One region of the Methylobacterium sp. B1 genome, then DNA from elsewhere that is predicted to be linked to it. Evidence: riboswitches for the same ligand, from Rfam matches in the RefSeq annotation. Region 1 holds a riboswitch; the other holds the start of a gene.
The links. A riboswitch is a leader RNA that binds a small molecule or an ion and turns the genes downstream of it on or off. The one in region 1 is predicted to bind cobalamin.
Positions count from the first base shown of each region.

Region 2: another riboswitch for cobalamin. It lies ahead of I53_RS07900 (CbtB domain-containing protein); the one in region 1 lies ahead of I53_RS08035 (TonB-dependent receptor domain-containing protein).

Region 1 covers NZ_BACT01000279.1:4,100-9,932, forward strand. Annotated here, with positions in the region: gene nikC (nickel ABC transporter permease subunit NikC) at 1-44, opposite strand, end outside; gene nikB (nickel ABC transporter permease subunit NikB) at 41-985, opposite strand; gene nikA (nickel ABC transporter substrate-binding protein) at 997-2,571, opposite strand; cobalamin riboswitch at 2,864-3,073, shown strand; gene I53_RS08035 (TonB-dependent receptor domain-containing protein) at 3,192-5,162, shown strand; gene I53_RS08040 (ABC transporter substrate-binding protein) at 5,171-5,833, shown strand, end outside.
Region 2 covers NZ_BACT01000274.1:5,500-11,332, reverse strand. Annotated here, with positions in the region: gene cobW (cobalamin biosynthesis protein CobW) at 1-294, opposite strand, end outside; gene I53_RS07910 (DUF1636 domain-containing protein) at 291-692, opposite strand; gene I53_RS07905 (CbtA family protein) at 685-1,422, opposite strand; gene I53_RS07900 (CbtB domain-containing protein) at 1,439-1,621, opposite strand; cobalamin riboswitch at 1,657-1,850, opposite strand; gene I53_RS07895 (discoidin domain-containing protein) at 2,017-3,375, shown strand; gene I53_RS07890 (peptidase S10) at 3,439-5,034, opposite strand; gene I53_RS07885 (DNA polymerase III subunit chi) at 5,034-5,486, opposite strand; gene I53_RS07880 (CTP synthase) at 5,544-5,833, opposite strand, start outside.

The DNA.
Region 1 (5,833 bases):
CCAAGGCCCGTGCGGGTGGCCTTTAAGGATTCGGACAGCCTCATGCCGCCTCCTCCGCACCCAGCCGAATGCGCGGATCGAGCCACGCGTAGGCGATGTCGACGGCGAGATTGCAGAGGACGAACACCGCGGTCATGACCAGGGTGAAGCACTGGATGACCGGGTAGTCGCGGTTGTAGATCGCCGAGACCGCGTAGCGGCCGACGCCCGGCCACGAGAAGATCGTCTCCACCACGAGGGCGCCGCCCAGGAGCTCGCCGACATGCATGCCGGTGGCGGTCACGACCGGCACCAGGGCGTTGCGGAACACGTGCCGGCGCTGCACGGCTCCCTCGGAGAGCCCGCGCAGGCGCGCATAGAGGACGTGACGCCCACCCGCGGCCTCCAGCATGCTCGCCCGCAGGAGGCGCGCGTTGACCGACAGCGACATCAGGCAGATCGCCAGCGCCGGCATGATGAGGTGGGCGAGCGTGCCTCGGCCCATCGGCGGCAGCCAGCCCAAGGTGACCGAGAAGAGCGCGACGAGGAGGAAGGCGATCCAAAAATTCGGCAGTGAGACGCCGAGCACGGCGATCCCACGCACGAGGCGATCCTGCCAGCCGCCGCGATGCGTGGCCGCCCAGGCGCCCAGCGGCAGGCTGACCGCGATGGTGACGGCGAGCGCGGTCCCGGCCAGTTCGAGGGTCGCGGGCAGGTAGCCGAGGAGCTCAGGCAGGACCGGCCGGCGCGTGACGTAGGAGAGGCCGAAGTCACCCTGAAGCGCACGCCAGAGCCAATCGAGGTATTGGACGACGAACGGTCGGTCGAGGCCGAGCAGGATGCGTGCGTCGGCGAGGGCGGCGTCGGTCGGCGGGATCTGCGAGAGGCGCAGGTAGTCGAGGGCCGGGTCGCCTTGGCCAAGACGGAGCATCACGAACACGAGGATCGACACGCCGAGCAGCATCGGCGGGATCAGCGCGAGACGCACGGCGATGAAGCGGAGCATCGGCATGCCGGTCACCGGGCCGCCGGCCGCATCGCCGCGAAGGGGATCTCGTTGATCGTCGCCCCGAAGCCGACGCCCGCGATGGTCGGGCGATGGACCTCAATGGCCACGGAGTGAGAGATCGGCAGGTAGATCGCGGCCTCGTGGAGGGTAGTCAGCAGCTTGGCATAAAGCCGTCGGCGCTCAGTCTCGTCCGTCGAGGCGAGGACTTCCGCGATGGCCGCGTCGATGCCGGGCTTCTCCGGCAGCCCGACCTGCGCCTGATAGTCCGCGTGCGACGGGGTGCGCATCGAACTGATGAAGGAGGCGGGATCGTAGGGCGGCCCCCAGGTCTCGCCGAAGATGAGGCCGAAGCGGCCGTCCTTCTGGCGGGCCAGGATCGAACTCTCCTCCTCGCCGATCAGCCGGCTATCGATGCCCACGCGCCCAAGGTCGGCCTGGAGAACCTCGGCAATCGCCCGCTGCTGAGCGTTTGTACCGACGAAATCAACCTCGACGGCAAGGCGGCGTCCGTCCTTCGCACGCACGCCGTCACGCCCAAGCGTCCAGCCGGCTGCATCGAGCATGCGGGAGGCCGCGGCCCGGTCGAAGCCGTAGGGCTTCAGCCCGACGTCGGCGTACGGCACGCGCGGCGCAAACAGGAAGTCCGCGCGCGGCTCGATCCCATCGAGTACCGTCCGGACCAGCGTGTCCTTATCGACGGCGTGGTTGATGGCGAGGCGGACCGCCCGATCATCTGTCGGGAAGCGCGCGGAGTTCATCGCGAGCACCCGGGTCGCCAGCGGCGGCGAGACCGCTGAGGCGAAGTTCGGGGCCATGTCTCGAAGTCGGACGAAGGCTTCCGAAGGAATCTGTCCGCCCGCGCCGTAGACGAGGTCGATCTCCCCCGTCTGCAGGGCGATGACGCGGGTGTTAGGATCGGGGATGACCTTGACGACGAGCCGGTCGAAGATGGGTCTCGGGCCCCAGTAACCCGGGTTGCTCTCGAACGTGTCGGAGACGCCGAGCTGGGTGTCGACGAGCCGCCACGGCCCTGTGCCGACCGGCGCCCTGATGTTGACGGCCGTCGTACCGCCGGGGCCCATGGCCTTCGGAGACAGGAACCGGAAGGGCCGCGGCAGGGAAAGTTCGAGCAGTGTCGGGTAGTGCGGCGCCTTCAGGACGAGGCGGAACGCCAGAGGCCCAACAACTTCTGTGCGTTCGATCTGCTGGACGAGATCGAGCCACGCGTGCCGCGGGCGGTTGGCCAGGATCGCGTCGAAGTTCGCCTTGACCGCGGCCGCGTCGAAGGGAACCCCGTCGCTGAAGGTGACGCCGGGGCGCAAGACGAAATCGTAGGTCCGCCCGTCCTCAGAGATGTTCCACGAGGTCGCGAGCCAGGGCTCGACCGATCCATCATCGCGGTACTTTACCAGAGGCTCGTAGAGGCTCGCCTGCGCGAACATCTGGTTGGGCGCGTAGAGGTGCGGGTTCAGCGGTCCGACGTTCGAGGGCCACGAGTAGGTGAGTTGCCCGGCGGCTGTCTGGGGCGGTCCGAGGAAGCTCGCCGCCAACGCGGCGACGGCGAGGGTCGCCGACTTGGTCATGTATGGGTCGCGGTATGAGGATCGTTGCCGAACGTCATACACTGCCCAAGCTTGACCGTGAACCATTTCCTACAGGGTGTTCACCGCGACCGAGGATTGGACACCCTTCGCAGAGGTGTTCAGCACGCCCCACCTCAATCCTATGATAGCCCGGCGGACGTTCGTCGCTTGGCGAGGGTGTGAATTCAAAACGGATCGGCGGAAATCCACCCTGCTCAGACATCGATTGACGCCTCAAAAGCCACACATCTGAACAATGTGCTTCCGTGCGTTGACGGATAGATGCACCGCAGCTTAGCTTGAGCGTGACGGTTCCCCTCGGGGATCAAAAGGGAACGCGGTGAGGTCACGCCCGTGAGGGCTCGACCGATGCCGCGGCTGCCCCCGCAACTGTAAGCGGCGAGTCCTTCATCACCACGTCACTGGGCGGCCTCGCCCGGGAAGACGATGAGAGGGCGACGACCCGCGAGCCAGGAGACCTGCCGTCAGCCGTGGTCACACGCGGAGCTTGCCGGGCGGGGTGTCCTGGGAGGTGTCGCGGCGTCGTGGTTCCTCGGAGGACGCGACCGCCGAGGCCTCGTTCGCGGTGACGTGCCACAGCCGTCCCCCGAGGCCGTCCCGTGTCCTGTTCCGTCCCTTCCGCGCTTCGGCGCAGCCTAGCGCTGTCCTGCGCCGCATCCGCGCTGCTCGTCTCCATTCCCGCCCGCTCGCAGCAGGTCGCCGCGCCCTTCGCCGATGCTCAGGGAGGCGCGCAGGCCGCGGTCTCGCTGTCCGAGATCTCCGTGTCGGCCACCGGCGTGCCGACGCCGATTGCCAACACAGGATCGAGTGTCACCGTGCTCACCGACCGCCTGCTTCAGGAGCAGCAGCGCCGGACGGTGCCGGATGCTCTGCAGCAGGTGCCGGGCCTCAACGTCGTGCAGACCGGCGGCGCCGGCGGCCAGACCTCGGTCTTCATCCGCGGCACCAACTCGAACCACGTGAAGGTTCAGATTGACGGCATCGACGTCAACGACCCCTCGACCCCGAACCGCGCCTTCGACTTCAGCCAGTTGCAGACCTACGACCTCTCGCGGATCGAAGTGCTGCGCGGGCCCCAGAGCGGCCTCTACGGGGCCGACGCCATCGGCGGCGTCATCTCCGTCGTGACCAAGCGTGGCGAAGGGCCAACTCGGGCAATGGCGACGGTCGAAGGCGGCTCGTTCGGCATCTTCAACCAGTTCGGCAACGTCTCCGGCTCGGAGGGGATCTTCGACTACTCGGTGTCGGTCGGCCACATCCGGCAATCCGCCGTGCAGGTCACCCCGTTCGAGCTGCTGCCCCGCGGCGTACCGCTGCGGACCGCCTTCACCGACATCAAGACGGTCTCGACCAAGCTCGGGGCGCAACTCACCGACGAGTTCCGCCTCAACTACGTCCTGCGCTTCTCCGACAGCGCCTACCTCGACCAGGCCGACGGCGGCTTCCCGTACGCGCCGCTGCCGTACCGGAACCTCAACGACCAGCAGCAGCTGATCATGAGGGGCGAGGCCGAGTGGACGCCGGTGCCGGGCTTCCACAACGTCTTCGGCGCGAATTACTCGAAGTTCGACCGCCTGTTCGCCGGCCCGCTCGACCCGCTCGCCCCACCGACGCCCACCACCTACCTCGGCGAGCGAACCCGTTTCGACTACCGCGGCGACTGGCAATTTTCGCCCGGCAACCTCTTCCTGTTCGGGGCCCAGCGCGAGGACGAGCGATTCGAGACGACGGGCATCGACCGGTCCAACGGCAACACCGCCGGCTTCGCCGAGCTTCAGACCACGCCCTTCGCAGGCGCCGCGTTGGTCGCCAACATCCGCCACGACGCGAACGACCAGTTCGGCGGCGCGACCACCTTCCGGGTGGCGCCGAGCTACATCGTGCCCGGCACCGGGACCCGCCTGAAGGGCAGCGTCGGGACCGGCTTCAAGCCGCCGACCTTGAGCCAGCTCTATCAGGACTACCCGGGCTTCCGCTTCTTCGGGAACCCGAACCTGCGGCCGGAGGAAAGCTTCGGATTCGACGGCGGCTTCGAGCAGCCGCTGTTCGACGGCTTCATGACCGTGGGCGCGACCTACTATCAGACCGACTTCAAGAATCTGATCCAGACGGCCTACTACCCGACCTTCTCCACCAACGTGAACGTCGGCCGTGCGACTGCCTACGGCACCGAGAGCTTCGTCGCCCTGCGCTTTAACGAGTTCTGGAGCGGGCGGCTGGACTGGACCACCACGGTGACGAAGGACGAGATCGCCCAACAGGAGCTGCTGCGTCGGCCTCGCAACAAGGTCAGCGCCACCGCGATCTGGAACCTGATGCCGGGCCTGACCATGACCGGCACGCTCATCGTGTTGGGGTCGTTCGTGGACGGCAACCGGGACTTCTCCGTGCCGCGCCTGAAGGCTCCCGGCTTCACGCTGGTGAACCTGTCGGTCAACTACGCCTGGAGCGAGACACTGACGGTGTTCGGGCGGATCGATAACCTGTTCGACCAGCGCTACCAGAACCCCACCGGCTTCCAGGGCCCGGGGCTCGCCGTCTACGGCGGCGTCCGCGTGACGTCGTTTTGAGGTCGCGGATGCCGTCGCGCCTCGTGATCACCTTCGCGGCCATGATGTCCGCCGTACCCATGGGCGCGGCGGCGGCACCCGTGCGGGTGGTCTCGATGAACCTGTGCGCCGACGAGCTCGTCCTGCGCCTGGCCGACCGTGGCCAGGTTCTGGCCGTCACCTACCTCGCCCGCGACCCGCGCGGGTCGACGGTCGCGACCGAGGCGGTCGGGCTGCCGGTGACGCGGGGGCTCACCGAGGAGGTCGTCGCGTTGAAGCCCGACCTGGTCATCGCCGGTGCCTTCACGACGCGCACGACGGTGGGCATGCTCAAGCGCGTCGGCGCCCCCGTGCTCGAACTCGGCGTGCCGGCCGACCTGGACGGCGTCCGCGCCCAGATTCGGCAGGTCGCGGCGGCGCTCGGCCATCCCGAACGGGGCGAGAAGATGGTCGCCGCGCTCGATGCGCGTCTCGCCACCATCGTGCCAGTCAAGCAGCCTATGCGCGCCCTGGTGATGCGTCCCAACGCCTTCACGGTGGCACCCGGCGGGCTCGGGGACGCGCTGATCCGCGCCGCCGGCCTCGTCAACGTCTCGGCCGAGATCGGGCGTGACCGCTTGGGGCAGGTGCCCCTCGAAGCCGCGGCGCTGGCGAACCCGGACCTGATCGTCGTCGATGAAGGAGCGCCGGGC
Region 2 (5,833 bases), on a different contig from region 1:
GTGCTCCGGCGGCTCGGCGCGGCCGAGGAGAGTCTCCAGCGCCGGAACGAAATCGTCCGCGACCGTGCAGCAGATGCAGCCATTCGGCAGCTCGACGATAGCCTCTTCGGTGCAGCCTTCGACCCCGCAGGCGGCGAGGAAGGACTTGTCGAAGCCGACGTCGCCGAACTCGTTGACCAGGATGGCGAGGCGGCGCCCCCTGGCGTTCTCGACCACGTGGCGGACCAGAGTCGTCTTGCCGGCTCCGAGGAAGCCCGTGACGATGGTGCAGGGGATCTTGTTCACGATGGTCATTCCGCGGCCTCCAGGGTGCCGGCGGGGAGCGGGCGGGGTTCAGGGAACGGGGGGATGCGGGCGATCACGCCCTTGCGGAAGGCCTCCGGACGCTCGCGCCAGGGCACGATGCCGTCCGAGGTCGCCGCATAGGCCGCGAGCCCGGCGAGGATGGTCTCCGCCGAGGCGGCCGGATCCATGTCGCCGTAGACGTAGGTCCAGCGGTCGGCCGAGGCGACCGCCACGGTGCAGGGCCGCTTGCAGACCGACAGGCATTCCACCGCCTCGACCCGCAGGTCCGGGGTGCCGGCGCTCCCGGCCTGCAGCGCCTCCAGAAGGCGTGCTCCGGCGCGCGGTCCATCCGGATCGTCGTCCGGACGGCGGCAGGTCGTGCAGACGTACAGGACGGTCTCAGGCACGGGCCGTTCCCCGTTGCGTGTCGCGGGAAAACGCCTGCCACGCCCAGCCGAGCCCCAACCCGATCAGGATCCAAAAGACGAAGCTGATCGCCAGCGACCGGGCGGCGAACTGTGCGGCCAGTGCGGCCGGAAGCTCCGACGCGCCCTCCGGTGCCTGCGGGGCGCCGACGACGTGGGGGGTTATGATCAGGACGAGGCCACCCAGGATCGTGATCAGAGCACGGCGGATCGTGATCAGGTAGAGTCCCATTCCGGTCGCCGCCGCGGTCATCACCCACCAGGCCTGCCGCGCGGCCAGCGGTGCAGCGGCGCTGCCGGGCAGTTCCGGCGGCAGGCCGAGGCCCGGCGCGAGGGCGACGCTGGCGAAGCCCGCCACCGCGAAGGCGAGACCGACCTGCGGCGTCGGCTCGCGGCCGCAGGCGATCATCACCGCGCCGAGCAGCAGGGCGTAGCCGACGCCGCCGACGAGGGTCGCAAGACCGGTGAAGGCCATCCGCGGCAGTCCGGGGCCGGGCTGCCATTCCGGTGCCGCGTCGGGTGCGGCGTGGTCATGCCCGGCATGGGCGAGCACGATCGGAAGGGCCTTCGCGGCCTGATGCGAGGGTTCCTGCTGCTCGTAGCGCTCGGCCGCGACGATCAGCGGCGAGGTCAGCGTGAGTTCGAGGCCCGTCACAACGGCAGCCGCGAAGAAGCCGGCGGCCAGGGCCGCCGACAGAAGCCGAATGATCATCCCTGCGCCGAGGGCGTCAGTGACAGGGGAAGTTCTGGGTATGGCGGAAGTCGTGCGCCGCGTTGTGGAACGCGATCGCCGGCGAGAAACCCGCCATGAACAGCAGGCCGAGGCCCAGCATGGCCGCGAGCGCGACGGCGACCGGACGCTCCGACGAGCGGGTACCGGCGGCGACGGGGGCGAGGGTCTGAGCGGTCATCGTCGAGTGTCTCCAGCCGCCCCACCGGCGGCATTGCGGGATCCTGTTGCGACGGCAGGTCTCCTGGCTCGCGGCTCGGCGCGCCCACCGCCTTCCCGGATCGCTCCGGTGGCGCTTGGCAGGCGCTCGCCGCTCACAGTTGCGGGGGCAGCCGCGGAATCGGGGCGAAACCCCTCACCGCATTCCCTTTTCACCCCGTTGCCAGGGCACCGTCACCGACACGTTGTAGACGCATGCCGGCGACGACACAACGGAGCGGCGCCAGATCCGTTCGGATTCCCGTGCGTCCCTTCGCGGGTGGCCGGGCTTGACGTCCGCGCCCCGATGCGGGCACCGCCGCACCGGATGCCCGGCCGGCCCGGCATGGGCGCCTCCGCTCAGTTCTCGGAGACCCGATGGCCCTCGCAGACGATCCGAGCCCGGTCCTCGTCGATCTCGCCACCGGCCGCGGCCCCCGGATCGTACAGGACGAAGGCACCGCCTGGCTCGAGATCGATCTGGACGGTCGCTTTCCGATCCGCGCGGTCGCGCTGCGACCCGTACAGGATACTGTCGCGCCCGAGGTCGGCGATGTGGCCGTCGAGGTCTCGCAGGACGGCGTCACGTGGTCCGCGCCCGACATCGTCGGCTGGATCGCCAAGCCGGGCGCCCTCGTGGCCGCCATCGGCGCCGACGAGCGGGCCTGGGCGCGTCTCGTGCGGATCGCGGTGCCGGATCCGGCGCTCGTCGCAGGCGTCGACATCCGCGCCGATGAAGCCGCCATCGACCTCATCGCCCTGCGGGCGCTGCTCGGGCTCGACATCACGCTCCTGAACGAGAAGCCCGGCGCTAACGTCTACGTCACCTACAATCTCGAATCCGCGCCTGGCCAGGCAAGCCGCAACCTCGTCGGCCTGTCGCTGTTCGAGAACGGCGCCTTCGGGAACTGCCTCGTGCAGTACATCATCGCGGTCTCGATCGCGAAGGCGCTCAACCTGAAATACATCAAGGTCCCGAAGGTCGACCGCAGCAAGGTGATCTTTCTGACCCAGAGGCTGACCTGCGACGGCATCACGTTCATTCCGCCGGACGAGCCGCTTCCGCCGGACGGTTACTTCCTGTCCGGGCTGTATTTCGATCCGACGCAGTTCGAGCGGGTGACGGCGCTGCAGGGCCCGATCGACTCGCGCGCGATCGTTCAGGATGTGATCCGGCCCCTGTTCAACGGCCTGCCGCGGACATTTGCGGCCAAGCCCGACGATCAGCTCCTGATCCATATCCGGTCGGGCGACATCTTCAGCACCTGGGTCGACCCGCACTATCCGCAGCCGCCCTTCGCCTTCTACCGGATGGTCATCGACCGGCTGCAGGCCGAGGGCCGCATTCGTTCCGTCAAGCTCGTCTTCGAGAACCGTCTCAACCCGGTCATTGCAGAAGTGGAGGCCTATGCGGCGCAGCGCGGCCTGCCCGTAGAGATCCAGAGCGAATCGCTGATCTCCGACGTCGCCGCTCTGGTGAACGGCCGCTACCTCGTCTTCGGGCTCGGAACCTTCGGGCCGGCGATCTGCCACCTCTCGGAGCGCGTCGAGCAGGTGTTCTACTTCGCGTCCAATTGGCCGCAGGGCTTCCAGTCGATTCCCACGATCGGGAAAGTGGTCGAGGTTCGCGATCGCGAAGGCCGGTACATGAAGGTCGGCGAGTGGCAGAATACCGACGCTCAGCGCCGGAGCATGGTGGAGTACCCGGCCGAAGCTCTCGCCTTCGACGATGTCTGATCGGTCGCGCCGGTCACGATCCGACCGGCGACGACCCCGCTGCCTGCATCCCGGCCGAACACGTCACGGTGCGGTCCTGAGACGTTCCGCGGGTGCGCCGGCCGAACGCGCCGAGCCGCCATCGCGGACCTTCAGAGCGTCCATGTACATCCGTTCGACATCCGCCTTGAAGGCGGCGCGGGAATCCGGACGCGTGTAGAACATGTGGCCGCCGGGATAGACTGCGAGGCTCAGGCGACCGGCACTGTAGGCCGGGACCTGCGCCAGCAGGAGCTTCGAGGCGAAATACGGGGTTACGAGATCGGTGAATCCGTGCGCCACGAGGACACGCAGGTGCCCGTCGAGGGCCAGGGTGCCCTGAAGGTTCGAGAGCACCTCCGGTGCCTGTCGTCCCGAGCCCCAGCTCCAGCCCCGATTGACCGCATTGTTCAGGAGCTCGTAGCGCATGTTGGCCACGGGCCATTTCAGCGTGCGCGCGTAGAGATCGAGCATCGCGCTGGTCAGCGGCGCCTGGAGCGCGGTGAGCTGCGGATCCTCGAAGCTCGATTGCGCGGCGGCCGGATTCGGGTCCCAGCCGGTGATGCCGGTATCGTAGGCGCTCGTCACGCGACCTTCGGCACGATCGATCTCCCGCTGGACGCTTCGGGTCGAGAGGCGCGCCGCCTGTGCGCGGACCAGGGCGGGATCGAGCCCGACCAGCGGGGCGACCTTCTCGGTCATCCGCGCAACCGCCGCGGAATCGCTCGGCCCCTTCAGGAGATCCGCCAGATAGGCACCGGATGCGTAAGCTTCGGCATCCCCCAGCAAGGCCGGCGTGGGTACCGTCCCGGCCCGCTCCAGCGCGCCGGCCGCCAGCGACGGCAACTTCAGCACGTAGCCCCAGGGATTGGCCCGCGGGGTCTCCAGCCACCCGAAGTCGAGCACCGGCGAGAGCAGCACCATGCCCGACAGGCCGACGCCGATCTCTTCCTGGAGCTTCTCCGTGATCAGCGGGCCGCGGAACCCGCCATAGCTCTCGCCGACGAAGAACTTCGGGCTCGCTAGACGATCGTTGTTGCGCAGGTAGCGGGCGATGGCTGCCGAGAGGGTCGCGGCGTCGGACTCGATCGACCAGTAGGCCTTGCCGTTGCCGTCCGCGGCCCGGCTGTAGCCGGTGCCGACGGGGTCGATGAAGACGAGATCGGTGAAGCCGAGCCACGTCCCGTCGTTGGGCGTGAGCGTGACCGGCTGCGACGGGCTGATGCTGTCGCCGCCGACGGGCAGCCGCCAGGGGCCGATCGCCCCGATGTTGAGGTAGGCCGACGCGGCGCCCGGGCCGCCATTGACCGCGAAGGTCACCGGGCGCTCCTGGCCGTCCTTGGACGCCACCGTGTAGGCCACGAAGGCGATCTCGGCCTGCAGCTTGCCGGCCTCGTCGACGAGCGGCAGGCTGCCGGCCGTGGCGGTGAAGTCGAGGACCCTGCCGTCAGGCAGCGTGACGCTCTGCTTCGTGACGGAATCCGGGGGCAGGCGTCGTCCGTCCGGCCCGCGCGGTGCCGGCTTGCTCTCCGCGGGCGGATGTCCGTGCGGCGCCTCCTCTGCCCAGCCGGCGGAGGGCAGGGCGATGAGCATGCCGAAGGCGAGCGCGGCGCGCGCGAGAAGTCTGTTGAGGGCCACCATCACGCCTTCTTGTTCCAGCGTCCGGAATCGTCCTGCTGCCAGTAGGCGACCGTGTGGCCCGCCTCCTTGGCCTGCTTCCACTGCTCGCGCGCCCTCAGAAGGGCGTCCTGATCGGTCCCGTCGAACAGGATACAGATCCGCTCATACGTGCCGGCATCGGGCGGCAGGTCGGCGCCCTCGACGAGGAAGCGGATCGAGGCCGCGTTCGGGTTCACGTCCCGAAGTGTCAGCACCACCGGCTGGCTCGCCGCGTCGGGCTCGCGATCGGTCCCGTGCGGCAGGAAGCTCTCGTCGGAATAGGTCCAGAGGTGGTCGTCCAGCGCCTGCAGGCGCTCCTCGCTGGCGGCCTGGATCGCGGCCTGCCAGCCGCGGTCCAGCGAGCGCTCGACGAGGCTCGGCAGCACCCGTTCCAAGGGCTGCCGCTGCATATGGTAGAAGAGGATCTCGGTCACGATGCCGAGGATATAGGGCTCCGGCCCGCCGCGCGAGCAGCGGCGCGCCGCCGCGGCTCAGACCAGCCGGCTCTGTTCGATCGCGGCGCCGACGAAGCCCTTGAACAGCGGGTGCGGCTCGAAGGGGCGCGACTTCAGCTCCGGGTGGAACTGCACGCCGATGAACCACGGGTGCCCGACATGCTCCACCGTCTCGGGCAGGAGGCCGTCGGGGGAGACGCCGGAGAAGCGCAGGCCCTTGGCCTCCAGCCGCTCGCGATAGGCCATGTTGACCTCGTAGCGGTGGCGGTGGCGCTCCGAGATCTGCTCGGACCCGTAGATCTGGGCGATCTTGGATGTGGGATCGA